Regions from separate parts of the Comamonas sp. 26 genome, predicted to be linked through region 2. Evidence: predicted binding sites of a transcription regulator. Region 2 holds the regulator's gene; each other region holds the start of a gene.
The links. The regulator sigma-54, encoded in region 2, starts transcription at its own class of promoters, with help from an activator protein. The targets are predictions, from matches to a motif close to TGGCANGNAANCTGCTTT.
Positions count from the first base shown of each region.

Region 1 (4,803 bases), on a different contig from region 2:
CATCAAAGCGCGTGAGGCTTATGAAAAAGAGCTGAAAAAGTAAGCCGGTATCCCTGGCCACTTTTTTCCTGCACTCTTGCGCGGCGCATCAAGCACCGCGGCCCAACGCCCAAGGCACTTCGGTGCCTTGGGTTTTTTCTTGCACCTGCCCCACCATAGCCGGCATTGCATCCGCCTTTCGGCCTGCGCTTTCTCAGCGCAACCCTCCGACATAGCGCGGTGCGCTGCGCGGCAGTATCTGCGGCTCCTGCGCAAGAGCGGGTGCAGAGGCACTTGCCGCCACAGGAGCAGGGCTTGATGTACCACCACGCCTAGGCGTTCCAGGACTACTCCAGCTGCCCTGCAAGCGCTGGGCCAGTCTGGCCAATTCCTCGTCGGCTTTTTCATGGGCATGCGCCAGCGCAAAATCCGCCATGGCCTGCGCATAGAGCTGATTGCCAGCCATCCATTCGGTATCTGTCACCCTCCCCGTCTTGCGGCGCAAAACCACATGCAGATGGGCGGCTATTGCCAGCCGTTCGCTGTCCTCCATACAAGCACCTCCTGACGTTTGACTCAAGCAAAGCGCGCGTACAGCTGTTTCAGTGCTGACGCTCCAGATGCAGGCTGATGTCCAGCCCTTCCATTTCCTGTACAGAATCCACCCGCAGTGGCATGACCAGGCGAATCAAAAACAACAAGACGGCCGTTCCCATCGCGCTGTAGGCAGCGACGGCCAATACGGCGACCAGCTGATTGAGCACGGTGGGGCTGGTGCCTGCGATCACTGGATCAGCAAACACGGCGGTCAGCACCGACCCGACGATACCGCCCACACCATGCACACCAAACACGTCCAGCGAATCATCGGCACCCAGACGGCGCTTAAGCCAGGTCGCGCCCCAAAAGCAGACCACGCCAGCAATCAAACCCATCAAGGCAGCGCTACCTACTTGCACGAAACCCGCAGCTGGCGTAATGGCCACCAGACCGCCAATCAGACCCGACAGCAGCCCCAGCAACGTGGGGGCTCCTCGCACCACCCACTCCATCAGCATCCATGCCAGGCCACCCGCAGCGGCGGCCACTAAAGTGACTACAAAAGCCAGTGCCGCACGCCCATCGGCAGAAAGGGCAGAGCCCGCGTTAAAGCCAAACCAGCCAAACAGCAGCAGCGCAGTACCAATGGCTGTCCAGCCCAGGCTATGCGGCTCAAAAGCCTCGGTTCCATAACCACGTCTGCGCCCCAGCATGGTGGCGCAGACCAAGGCCGCCACACCAGCATTCACATGCACCACAGCGCCCCCAGCAAAATCAAGTGCACCAAGTTGGTTCAACCAGCCGCCACCCTCCCACACCCAGTGGGCGACAGGGGCATAGACCACCACACTCCACAGCGCGGCAAACACCAGCAACGCGGCAAAACGCATGCGCTCCACCACGGCACCCACAATCAGACAGGTGGTGATGATGGCAAAGGCGGCCTGAAACAGCGCATAGGCTGCCTCTGGCAAATGCGGCGCCAGATGGCTGACGGAGAGCATGCTTCGCTTGCCGTCGTAATGCAGCGAAGAGAACCAGGCGCGGCTTAGATTGCCCAGCCACGGAGAGTCTGCAGAGAAGGCCAGCGAGTAGCCCAATGCGAACCAGGTCAGCGTCACGATGCAGGCTACGGCAAAGACCGCTGCCAGGGTATTGACCACATTCTTGCGGCGCACCAGCCCCGCGTAGAAAAGCGCAATCCCCGGCAGCGTCATCAACAGCACCAGGGCTGCAGAAATCATCACCCACGCTGTGTCTGCCTTGTCGATGGCAGAAAACGGCACCATTTCCATGCACTCCCTCCCTCGGTCAGTAGTTTTGACAGGAGGTAAGCAGCTTTTGTGCCAAAGAGTAACGAAGCCACACTACTACAGGCCCGGTTCTTGCATTCATTTGTCTGGCTGGTGACGGCAGGCACGATTCGCGTGCCGCGCCTGTCACTCACAGATTCCACTGTCTGAGGAGACTTTTATGAATCGCAACGACGTTACCGAGAAAATCATTGACACCAAAGTGAATCAAGGCCTGAAATGGGAGGACATTGCCAAGGCCGTAGGCCTGAGCAAGGAGTGGGTCACCGCAGGCTGCCTGGGCCAGATGACGTTCAATGCAGCGCAGGCGGCCACGCTGGCCGGTATTTTTTCGCTCACCGAGGAAGAGACGCGATGGCTTCAGGTCGTGCCTTACAAGGGCTCCTTGCCAACCGCCGTGCCCACCGATCCATTGATCTATCGCTGGTATGAAATCGTCAGCGTTTACGGCAGCACCATCAAGGAACTGATTCACGAAGAATTCGGCGACGGCATCATGAGCGCCATCGATTTCAGCATGGACATACAGCGCGAACCCCATGCCAATGGCGACCGCGTGCAAGTGCTGCTTTCAGGCAAATTCCTGCCCTACAAGTCCTCTTGAGCGGCTTTAGCTCAGCGCCACGGCTTTGGGGCTGACTACAAGCGTCAAACAAAAAGGCCATGCATGCACGGCCTTTGAAGGAAGCCAATGTGGCCTTAGCCCAGATTGGGCGCCAGGAAGCGGCGCAGTTCCTCAATATCCATGCCGCGGCGCTCGGCCATGTCGGCCAACTGGTCTTCGCCAATCTGGCCCACGTTGAAGTACACCGCTTCAGGGTTGCCGATGTAGAAGCCGCTCACACTCGATGCAGGGTTCATCGCCAGACTCTCGGTCAGCGTCATGCCAATGTCGTCGGCCTGCAGCGCCTTGAACAGATCGATCTTGGCCGTGTGGTCGGGACATGCGGGGTAGCCGGGAGCCGGGCGAATGCCCTTGTACTGCTCTTTGATGAGTTCCTCGTTGCTGAGGGTTTCATCTTCGGCGTACCCCCACAAATCCTTGCGCACGCGCTGGTGCAGGCATTCGGCAAAGGCTTCGGCCAGGCGGTCAGCCAGGGCCTTGAACATGATGCCGCTGTAGTCGTCCAGCGCGGCTTCAAATTCCTTGTCCTTCTTCTCGGCACCAATGCCGGCGGTCACGGCAAACATGCCGGCGTAGTCTTTGATGCCTGATTCCTTGGTGGCGACAAAATCGCTCAGGCAACGGCTGGGGCGCATCACGCCATCCACCATCTGCTTTTCGGTCTGCTGGCGCATGCCGTACCAGGTCATTAGCACTTCGCTGCGCGACTCGTCGGTGTAGAACTCAATGTCGTCGCCCACGCGGTTGGCGGGGAACAAGCCCATCACGCCATTGGCCTGCAGCCAGCGGCCTTTGATGATTTTCTTGAGCATGGCCTTGGCATCGGCTTGCACATTGCGCGCTTGCTCACCCACGATTTCATCGTCGAGGATGGCGGGGTAAGCGCCTGCCAGATCCCAGGTCTGGAAGAACGGGCCCCAGTCGATGTACTGAGCGATCTCGGCCAGGTCAAAGTTCTTGAACACGCGGCGGCCCATGGTGCGCGGCGCCACGGGTGCGTGGTTGACCACGGTGGCATTGGCGCGGATTTGCGCCAGCGTCCACAGCGGTGTTTTCTTTTTGTTGGCATGCTGAGTGCGTACCTTGTCGTAGTCAGCCTCCACCTCCTGCAGATAGGCGTCCTTGTTCTCGCCCAGCAGACTCTGCGCCACGCTGACCGAACGCGAGGCATCGGGCACGTAGAGCACCGGGCCTTCGTACTTGGGCGCGATCTTCACGGCCGTGTGCACGCGCGAGCAGGTGGCGCCACCGATCAGCAGCGGAATCTTCTTGATGCGGAAGTAGTCGTCCTTGTGCATCTCGCCGGCCACGTACTGCATCTCTTCCAGGCTGGGGGTGATCAGCCCCGACAAACCGATGATGTCTGCGCCCTCGGCCTTGGCACGCGCCAGAATTTCGTGGCAAGGCACCATCACGCCCATGTTGATGACTTCGAAGTTATTGCACTGCAGCACCACAGTGACGATGTTCTTGCCGATGTCGTGCACGTCGCCCTTGACGGTGGCGATCACGATCTTGCCGCGGCTGGTCACGTCCAGGCCCGCCGCTTCTTGCTGGCGCTTTTCTTCCTCGATATAGGGCACCAGGTGAGCCACGGCCTGCTTCATCACGCGGGCCGATTTGACCACCTGCGGCAGGAACATCTTGCCTGCACCAAACAGGTCGCCCACCACGTTCATGCCATCCATCAGCGGGCCTTCAATCACGTGCAACGGGCGACCGCCACCTTGCACCACGAGCTGCTGATACGCCTCTTCTGTGTCTTCGGTAATGAAGTCGGTAATGCCATGCACCAGTGCATGCGACAAGCGCTCGCCCACCGTCTTCGGAGCATCAGGCGTGCCACGCCATTCAAGCTTCTTGCTCTCATCCTTGGCGCCACTCTTGGCGCTGTCGGCCACTTCAACCAAGCGCTCACCGGCGTCTGGGCGGCGGTTCAGCACCACATCTTCCACGCGCTCACGAAGCGTTGGCTCGAGGTCGTCGTACACCCCCACCATGCCGGCGTTGACGATGCCCATGTCCATGCCCGCAGCAATCGCGTGGTACAGGAACACGGTGTGGATGGCCTCGCGCACCGGGTCGTTGCCACGGAAGGAGAAGGACACGTTGGACACGCCGCCACTCACTTTGGCACCCGGCAGGTTCTGCTTGATCCAGCGCGTGGCTTCGATGAAGTCCACGCCGTAGTTGTTGTGCTCTTCAATGCCGGTGGCCACAGCAAAGATGTTGGGGTCGAAGATGATGTCCTCGGGCGGGAAGCCCACCTCGTCCACCAGGATGCGATAAGCACGCTCGCAAATTTCGATCTTGCGGGCAAAAGTGTCGGCCTGGCCTTTTTCGTCA
Region 1 is NZ_PEFL01000003.1:439,663-444,465, reverse strand. Features, by position in the region: gene CLU84_RS20175 (glycerophosphodiester phosphodiesterase family protein) at 1-43, shown strand, start outside; gene CLU84_RS20170 (hypothetical protein) at 194-532, opposite strand; gene CLU84_RS20165 (ammonium transporter) at 582-1,814, opposite strand; gene cynS (cyanase) at 1,993-2,436, shown strand; gene metH (methionine synthase) at 2,532-4,803, opposite strand, start outside.
Region 1: a site for sigma-54 is predicted at 1,851-1,868, ahead of CLU84_RS20165 (ammonium transporter). Genes of this name have one in related genera too.

Region 2 (4,803 bases):
GCACCATGGCGCGCTGGTGCTGGGTCTGGAAACGCCAGATCTCATGGTAGCTGACCTCCAGGCGCTCCAAGCCCAGCGCCAGCAGCTGGACCACGCCACCTGGTTCAGGCTGGCCTTCGAGCGCCTGAGCCAGTCGCTGACCGCGCATGCCACCGCCATCCAGCGCTGCGCCGATGGCGTGAAACTGGCCGACGGCTGGCGCATTGCGGGCATGGACACCTCGGCGGCCCCCTCCAAGTCCTGCGCCTCCATGGTCGATGTCTATCAACTGCTGGGCGTGCCCTATTTCGGCGCCAGCGGCACGGTGGAAGCCTCGGCCCTGCTGACCCGCGTGTTCAAGTCCGTCCAGGGCGTGACGCCAATTGGCTTTAGCGGCCTGATGCTGGCCGTGACCGAAGACCAAGGCCTGGCCCAGGCCAGCCTGAACAACGAGTTCGATATTCGCGCCCTACTGACTTACAGCAGCGTCTGCGGCATTGGCCTCGACACCGTGCCCGTGCCCGGCGACAGCAGCAATGAGCAGATCGCCGCCGTCATGCGCGACACAGGCACCATGGCCTACCGGCTCAACAAACCGCTGACCGTGCGCCTGTTTCCCGTACCAGGGCTAAAAGCGGGCGATAAAACCGCCTTTGAAAGCGACGACCTCTGCAACTGCGCGGTACTGGCTTTGCCTTGAATTTCATACAAAACAAGGCTCTAGCGCTTATTGATCAAGCGCTAGCAGCTATCGTTATTGATATTCCCCTACCCCGGTTCTGTTTGACCTGCCCCCATGGTCGCCAACGGGGTGCCCCCGGTAAAATTGACCCTTATGGCAAAAATTATCGTTCTGGCACTGGTGCTGCTTTTCTTTGGCTGCGGGCTGTACATGCACCTGCGCGGCAAGGTGCGCCACAAGGTGGTGAAGCAATTGTTTGATCACTCCACGTTCACAGCGCCGTTCAACGTCTTCATGCTGATGTTCAGCAAGGTGCCGCGCACGCCTTATCTGCCCACCAGCACCTTCCCCGAGCTGGCGCCGCTGCAGGCCAACTGGCGCGAGATTCGCGAGGAAGCCGTGAATCTGCAAAAGAACATGCAGATCAAGGCCGCCGCCAACAATGACGACGCGGGTTTCAACTCCTTCTTCAAGACCGGCTGGAAGCGCTTTTACCTGAAGTGGTATGGCGATGCCCACCCGTCTGCCATGGAGCTGTGCCCCAAGACCACCGCACTCGTCAAATCCATTCCCAGCATCAAGGCCGCCATGTTTGCCGAGCTGCCGCCCGGCGCCAAGCTCAATCTGCACCGCGACCCTTATGCCGGCTCGTTGCGCTACCACCTGGCTGTGCTGGCACCCAATGATGACCGCTGCATGATTGAGGTCGACGGCAAGCCCTACAGCTGGCGCGAGGGCGAAGGCGTGATCTTCGACGAGACCTATATGCACTGGGCTGAAAATCGCTCGGAAGGCAACCGCATCGTGCTGTTCTGCGATGTGGAGCGCCCCATGACCAACGGCTTTGCCCAGTGGCTCAACCACTGGCTGGGCAAGAATGTCGTGGCCGCCGCCAGCTCGCCCAATAACGAGGGCGATCCGCGCGGCATGATCAGCAAGCTGTTCAAGATCTCGTTCTACGCCGGCAAGTACCGCCGCGCGTTCCGCAGCTGGAACCCGACGTTCTACAAGATCCTCAAATTTGGATTGATGATTGGCGTGCTGGCTTTGTTTATCTGGTGGTTAATCCCCAGCTAACCATCGGTTAGAGCAAGCCCGCCAAACAAAAAGCCGCTGAGCAATGCATCAGCGGCTTTTTTTATTCCCAGCGATGGCTACAACGCCTTGCGCAGCGTCGTCGTCGGTATCTTGAGCTGCTCGCGGTACTTGGCCACCGTGCGACGCGCGCATTCAATGCCCTGCTCCTTGAGCATATCGGCCAGCTTGGCATCGGATAGCGGCTTTTTAGGACTCTCGGCATCCACAAACTGCTTGATCAGCGCCCGCACTGCGGTGCTGGAGGCGCTGCCGCCGGTCTCCGTTCCCAGACCCGAGCCAAAGAAGTATTTGAGCTCAAACGTGCCCTGCGGCGTGGCCATGTACTTGGCCGTGGTCACACGGCTGATGGTGGATTCGTGCAGGCCCAGCTGATCGGCAATATCGCGCAGCACCAGCGGGCGCATGGCCAGCTCGCCATGCACAAAGAAGTTTTTCTGCCGCTCCACAATCGCTTGCGACACGCGCAAGATGGTGTCAAAGCGCTGCTGAATGTTCTTGATGAACCAGCGCGCCTCCTGCAATTGCTGTTGCAGCGCGGCATGGCCTTCGCTGCTTTTGTGGCGGCGCAGCACGCCTGCGTAAATGTCATGCACCCGCAGGCGCGGCATCACATCGGCATTGAGCTGCACGGAAAAATCGACGCGCCCTGAGCTGACGCGCACCGGACGCACGATGACATCGGGGACGATGATATTGCGCTCCACATCCACAAAGCGGCGACCGGGGCGCGGCTCCAGCCCCGCAATAAGGCTCATGGCTTCGCGCAGCGGCTCCTCGCGCGCGCCGCACAGGCTGGTGAGCTTGCGCAGGTCGCGCCGCGCCAGCAAGTCCATGGGCTGCTTGCAAATGGCCTGCGCCAGCTTCAAGCGGTTCATGTGCGCCTCGGTCGTGCCTTCGTCCTCAGCGGTGTGAATCAAATCACGCAGCTGCAGCTGCAGGCATTCGGACAGATCACGCGCACCCACGCCCACAGGCTCCAGACTTTGCAGCAGCTTCAGCGCAATGGCAAAGCGCTGCTCCAGCTCTTCGCGCTCTTCCAGATCGTCGCCCGCCAGACTCCGGGCCAGCTCCTGCAACGGGTCTTCAAGGTAGCCGTCGTCGTTGAGCGATTCGATCAAAAAGCGTAGCGCCGCGCAGTCTTCGGCACCCAGACGCAGGCTAAGCGCTTGCCGGTGCAGAAATGCGGTCAGGCTTTCGTGCTCGCGGGCCAGATCAATGGCATCGGTTTCGCCATCACCATCGCGGTTGCGGGTGGAGCCACTGCCCGAGGGGGAGTCCCACTCGCTGCTGGATTCACCGCCCCACTCGCCATCCTGGCCGTCAATGCCGTCGGCATCCCAGTTCAGTGCTTCCGGGGTTTCGGCGCTGGGGGTCTCTGCTACAGAGTCAGTAGCTGTTTGCGCCTGTCCTGTCTCTTTTTCAGATGAAATATGGTCTGAAGCGCTGTATTCATGAGCGGTAGGCGCTATCTCCGCAGGAGCATCGCTTCCTGCATCAGCCTCATCGCCAGCGCGTTCCAGAAATGGGTTGTCGACCAGCATCTGTTCGACTTCCTGCGCCAGCTCCAGCGTGGACAGCTGCAGCAGCTGAATGGACTGCTGCAACTGCGGCGTGAGCGAGAGATGCTGCGAAACGCGTAGCGAGAGACCTGGCTTCATCAGCTAAATGCCTCCAGCCGGCGGCTGCAGCAAATGCTCGCGCCACTCAGAATTCGCCGCCGTGCGGCTTCAATGCGCTGGCCCGCAGCGCTGGTCAACGCCAGTGCCGGGGGGAATGTGAGAGAGCGAAAGCCTGCGCTCATCACATACGGAAATGTTCGCCCAGGTAGACGCGGCGCACATCGGCGTTCTCCACAATCTCCTCGGGGGTGCCTTCGGCCAGCACATGCCCATCGCTGATGATGAAAGCATGGTCGCAAATGCCCAGTGTTTCGCGCACGTTGTGGTCGGTAATCAGCACACCAATGCCGCGCTCCTTGAGGAAGCCAATGATGCGCTGAATCTCGATCACGGCAATCGGATCGATACCGGCAAAGGGTTCATCCAGCAGAATGAAACGCGGCTGAGTCGCCAGTGCACGCGCGATTTCCACGCGGCGACGCTCACCGCCGGACAGCGCCAGCGCGGGCGACTGGCGCAGGTGCTCAACGCGCAGCTCCTGCAGCAGGCCGGTCAGGCGTTTTTCGATCTCGCCCTGCGTCAGCGCCTTGCCCTGCTCGTCTTTTTGCAGCTCCAGCACGGCGCGCACATTGTCTTCCACGCTGAGCTTGCGGAAGATGGATGCTTCCTGAGGCAGATAGGACAGGCCCAGGCGCGAGCGCTGGTGAATAGGCATGCCTCCGACAGGCTGACCATCAATAAAGATCTCGCCACCATCGCTGCGCACCAGACCCACGATCATGTAAAACGATGTGGTCTTACCCGCACCATTAGGGCCGAGCAGACCGACCACCTCGCCTTTTTGCACGGACAGGGACACGTCCTTGACCACCTTGCGGCTGCCATAGGACTTGGCCAGATGCTTGGCTTCCAGACGACTCGTAGACTCGCCGGTGCGGCTGCTGGAGAAGGTGGGCTCAATCATTTCTTCTCGTCCGCCTTCTCGCCACCCAGAGTCATGCTCTGGCGCAATTGCGTAGCCGGTGTCGCAGGCTTGGGCTGAGCGCCCGGCGTGCCTTCCTTGGGTGCCATGATGGCGCGCACACGACCGCCCTGACCGATGGAAGAGCTGGGCAAGCCGCCGCTGGTCTTCTCGCCATCGACCGTATAGACGTCCGTGATGTTGTTGTAGACGATGATGGAGCCGGTGACCTGATCACTGAGCTGGCCGCCACGGTAGCGGCGCATCTCGCCACGGCGAATGAACTTGACGATATCGGCCTTGCCGTCGTACTCGATGACTTCGCCTTCGCCTTCGATGAATTCTTCAGGCTGACCCGGCACACTGTCGCGCTTCTGGCGGAAGAAGGCGCGCTTGCCCGGCTCGGCCTTGATCACTCCGAACTGGTAGCCCTCGGCATCCTGGCGCACATCCAGCTGTACGCC
Region 2 is NZ_PEFL01000001.1:32,644-37,446, reverse strand. Features, by position in the region: gene CLU84_RS00175 (DUF711 family protein) at 1-679, shown strand, start outside; gene CLU84_RS00170 (aspartyl/asparaginyl beta-hydroxylase domain-containing protein) at 815-1,738, shown strand; gene CLU84_RS00165 (RNA polymerase factor sigma-54) at 1,816-3,417, opposite strand; gene lptB (LPS export ABC transporter ATP-binding protein) at 3,560-4,342, opposite strand; gene lptA (lipopolysaccharide transport periplasmic protein LptA) at 4,339-4,803, opposite strand, start outside.

Region 3 (4,803 bases), 170 kb from region 2:
ATGTGCATCTGCTCCTCAGGCCTTGAGCATTCGCACCGACTTGGGCGGCAACATGCTGCTATTGAACAGGGCATCCGCCGATGGCATTGTTTTGAGCGCAAAGGTCTGCACCACGCTGTCCACCTGCTGCTCCAGAAGGCGCTTGCTGAAGTCGCCCAAACCATGGCTTTTCGTGTCTGCCGCAGCGATGTACTGGGTGGTGATGGCCCAGCGCGCCAGCTCCGTTTTCTCATCCAGAATCGGCTCGCGCTGGCGCACGGCGGCGATTGCAGCGGCCGGGTTGGCAATGCACTCCACAATCGCGCGGTTGGTGGCCCGCAAAAAGGCGGCAACCAGCTGCGGCTTTTCAGCAATCAATGCGCTGGAAGCAAGGATGGCGTTGCCATACAGCTGCACGCCAGCATCGGTGTAGTGCAGTATGGAAAGTTCCTCGGGCTTGATGCGCGCAAACAGCGACACCGCAGAGTCATGGAAATAAGTGGCGGCATCGACATCACCACGCACCATCACGTTATCGCGGGCTGAGAACTCGGTGGTAGACCATGAAAACAGATCGGCAGGCAGATGCTTGTTGCGCGCCACCATGGGCCATGCACGGCGTGTGGACTCCACCGCCGCAGCGGCGACCTTCTTGCCCTTGAGGCTCAGGAAGTCAGAGGTGATTCCGCGATCTTTGCGCCCAATGATGACGAAGGGCGCGCGGTTGTAGTACTGGTAGACGGCCTGCACACGGGGCGTTCCAGCATTCTGTGCATTGAACTCGATCAGCGAGCTGATATCGCCCAGACCCAGCTGGTAGGCGCCGCTGGCAATGCGGGTAATCGAAGCCACCGAGCCCGAGCCCACGTCCAGACTTACATCCAGCCCTTCTTCGCGGTAGTAGCCGTTTTGCAGCGCCAGAAAAAACGGTGCCGTCTGCGAAGTGACGCGAAAGTCCAGCGTGAATTTCAGCGGAGTCAGCGACTTGTTCTGCGCATGCACCCAGGGCGCAGAACATAGGGGTAAGGCAGCGAGAAAATGACGACGTTGCATGGCGGAACTCTCAAGTCTTGGGGCACATATCCAGCAGCACAGCCACTGGCAGAACATGAGCAATTTCCGGGCGCTGCGCGAATGGCAGGCTGAACGCTTCTACTCGTTCATCAACTAAGCAATTGGCGTGCCTGCTTTTTGACGCCTCTGAAAAGTAGTGCCAACGACTCACAACGGTGCAAGGTAACCACCACTGTGCATGCGTTGATGCACAGGTCTGCACCAAGTTGAAGCAATGCACCAAAAATGCCGCCATCTATCCCGTAAGCCTTGCTGGCACGGTGTTTGCTGCACTTCAATCAAGAGTAGAAGCGTTCAGCACGGTGCACTGTTCTCAACCAGAGATTCAGCAGCTTCGCGGGTCATTGCTCTTGAAGCGGGTACGGCTTTGGCCGCACTTGTTCCTCATACTTCAGAGGCACGCCATCTCAAGCCAACGCTCCATGCGCGTGCGTCTGAAGTCATTGCAAGAGAGAGACTTATGCAGACCATGAATGCCAACCAATCCACTTACGCACTGGACGAACTCGACAAGGAAGCCCGCATGGGCGGACAGGGCGTAGAGACCAGCGCCCGCGAAGTGCGCGTCATCGACATCAGCAACTTTGAAGCGCGCAGGCCGGAAATTGCCGAACAGCTGTGGAGCGCCGCTGTAGACATCGGCTTTTTTCAGGTTTCAGGTCACGGCATTGCGCAGGCCGATATCGATGCGGCGTTTGAGCGTGCGCAGCAGTTCTTTGCCCAGCCCGCAGAAGTGAAGGCGCAATGGCCGCTGGCACGCAATGCCGGCTGGGAGCACAAGGCGCAGATTCGCCCATCCACCAAGACACCGGACCAGAAGGAGTCTTATCAAGTCACACGCCCGCGCATGCAAGGGCTGTGGCCCGGTGAAGAGGAGCTTTCAGGTTTCCAGCAAGCCACACTGGAGTTTGAGCAGCAATGCTGGAAGGTGGGCATGCAGCTGCTGTCTTGCTTTGCCTACAAGCTGGGCTTTGACGAAGACTTCTTTACCCGCGCGCACAACCCAGCAGTGCCCAGCTACCAGAGCACTCTGCGCATGCTGCATTACTTTGCGGTCGACCCGGCATTGAAAGAAGAAACAGGCTTGTGGCGTGCAGGTGCGCATACCGACTTTGATTGCCTGACCCTGCTGTTCCAGCGCGCCCGACAAGGCGGCCTGCAGGTGCTGCCAGGAAAAGAGGCCGAAGCTCAGCAATGGACGCCGGTAGAGCCCGTGGACGGCGTCATCACCTGCAATATCGGTGACATGCTGACGCGCTGGAGCGACGACCAGCTACCCAGCAACTTTCACCGCGTACGCAACCCGCAGCCCCATGAATACCAGGGCTCGCGCTACAGCCTGGCGTTCTTTTGCCAGGCCAACGAAGATGCGGTCATTGAAGGGCCGGGCAAAAAATATCCGCCCATCACAGGGGCGGATTATTTGCGACAGCGCATCTCTGCCAACTTCTCGAATAGGTATTGATCCCCCCTGAGCGGCTGCGCCGCTTCCCCCTGAGGGGGACGACACCTTCGGGGCGGGGCGCCCCTTCCTCGGTATCCCTGGCTTGGGGTCCAGCCCCCCGCCTTTGGCGTGGTGTGATGTGGTCTGAATTGAAACGACAAGGCCCCGGAACTCGGGGCCTTGTCGGTAATCAGGGGCGGCGCAGATCAGCGCAGCGACGCGATGAGATCGATGTACAGCTGCTTGGCTTCATCTGACGAGGTGCCTTCGAGCTTGGCCCAGGCATCCCACTTGGCACGCGCCACCATGTCGGTGAAGCTGGGCTTCTTGGTCTCGTTGTCTCCATCTGTGGCCTGCTTGTACAGTCCATAGATCTTGAGCAGCGTGGCGTTATCAGGGCGCTCGCTGATCGAGGTGGAATTCTTGACGGCTTCTTCAAACGTGGTGTTCAGATCGGACATGAAGGGCCTCCTGGGCTTTGAGTAGTTCAGTGCAGTGTAGCCAAAAATCCATCAAATTAGAACGACCGTTCTTTTTATTTCGCAAAGTGCACAACCACAGAAACGCAGTACGTGCTGAAAGCCAGGTTTGCGCTTCACAGTCACGTCTGCCATGCACGCCAGCCCGGCCTCAGAACACCATGCGCAGACCCATATCAAAGCCCAATGCGCTGCGTGGCTGCATTCCAGGGCTGTTGCTGTAGGCTGGTTGCGGCATGATGACTGGGCTGCTGACGGCCAGCGGCGTCACACCCATCACAGCCGGGTTGTTGTGCCCATTGCTCACACTGATACGTGACACCGTGGTGTACAGTGCCGTGCGTTTGGAGAGGTTGTGCACATAGCCCAGGGCCAGCTTGTTCACCGATGCGTCGCCCGTTCCCTGGCCGTTCTTGAATTGCACCCGCGCCACCGATGCCCTGAGCTGATGGAGCCCGACAGGGATCTGCACACCGGCCAGCAGCCCGTCATAGCGGTCAGTGGCCTGAACATCGCTGCGCGCATTGCGCACCTGCGACCACTCACCCAGAACCTTGACTGGGCCAAAGTTGTACGACCCACCCAGGTTCAATGACTTGATGGTTTCCTTTCGGCCATTGAAAGTACCCAGCATGCTTTCGCCATAACCCAGCGCGATATCGGTGGGGCCACTGGCCCAGCCGATGCGCCCGCCCGCATAGCGGCCACGCCTGGAATCATTTTCTGGAAAGGCATACATCAGCTGACCGTAAACACCGCCCAGCCCTGTTGGCAGGTGGTAGCCAATGGAGTTATTAGCACGCAGATAGTTATCCGTACCTGCCGACAGACCATTGCCCAGCAAGCGCTCGGTCAATGTGCCGGTAGTCTGTGTACTCAGCGCACGGTTAATGGCCAGGTTGCTGCTGACCACGGCCAGCAGATTCACACCCACGCCGTTGACGGTGTAAGGATCAAACGCCCAGTCATTCAGAAACGACGGCGTGTGGTCTCGCCCGAGACGCAGCTCGCCCCAGTTGCCTGTCAGGCTGACGGTGGAACGCCGCCCAAAGTTCAGCGCGCCACCACCCGTATCGTTGGTCACGGGAGCCTCAAGCCACATGCTTGCAGACATTCCGCCTCCCAGATCTTCAACAGCGCGAACGCCCAGACGACTGGCCAGATTGCCTGAGGGCGACAAGGCCCAGACGCCCTGACTTGCGGTTCGGCCGGAGCCATCCCAGGAATTGCTGCGCACCATGTAACGGCTGACGCCCGCATCCATCACGCCGAACAGAGTGACAGATGACTGCGCACTGGCCAGACTGGTGACAGACAGCGCAAAAAAACCCCAGAACTTTCGTGAAATACGCGGCATGTTGTGTCTCCTTTTCGTTATGAATTGGCGGTTTTGATCCGCGAAATCACTCTAAAAAAGGAAGACTTCAGCTCTTGTGCAGTTGATGCCATCCATTGCTTATTTGGTGCCACTCACTCAAGGTGAATTCCCTAGGAATGTCGCCGCATTGCATGAGCACTGTCTTTAAACAAAAAATGCCAGCGCTTTGGGTAAAGCGCTGGCACAGGTCTCTGCAATGGATTTACATGCCTTGCATTTCCACCAAGCGGTTCACGGCACGAGCACGGTAGATCCCATGGTCTTGCGCGACTCCAGCGCGCGATGGGCTTGCGCAGCATCGGCCAGCGCAAACTCTTGCTGAGGCTCGCTGACGATACGACCCGCCAGCACGTGATCGAACAGCTCTGCAGCCATGTCCAGCATATGCGAGCGAGGCTGGATGTAATGCATCATGGCCGGCCTTGTCATCCAGATCGAGCCTTTGGCAG
Region 3 is NZ_PEFL01000001.1:203,001-207,803, reverse strand. Features, by position in the region: gene CLU84_RS00985 (nucleoside deaminase) at 1-2, opposite strand, end outside; gene CLU84_RS00980 (ABC transporter substrate-binding protein) at 16-1,032, opposite strand; gene CLU84_RS00975 (isopenicillin N synthase family dioxygenase) at 1,523-2,518, shown strand; gene CLU84_RS00970 (acyl-CoA-binding protein) at 2,704-2,958, opposite strand; gene CLU84_RS00965 (porin) at 3,128-4,333, opposite strand; gene CLU84_RS00960 (quinone oxidoreductase) at 4,586-4,803, opposite strand, start outside.
Region 3: a site for sigma-54 is predicted at 1,307-1,324, ahead of CLU84_RS00975 (isopenicillin N synthase family dioxygenase). Genes of this name have one in related genera too.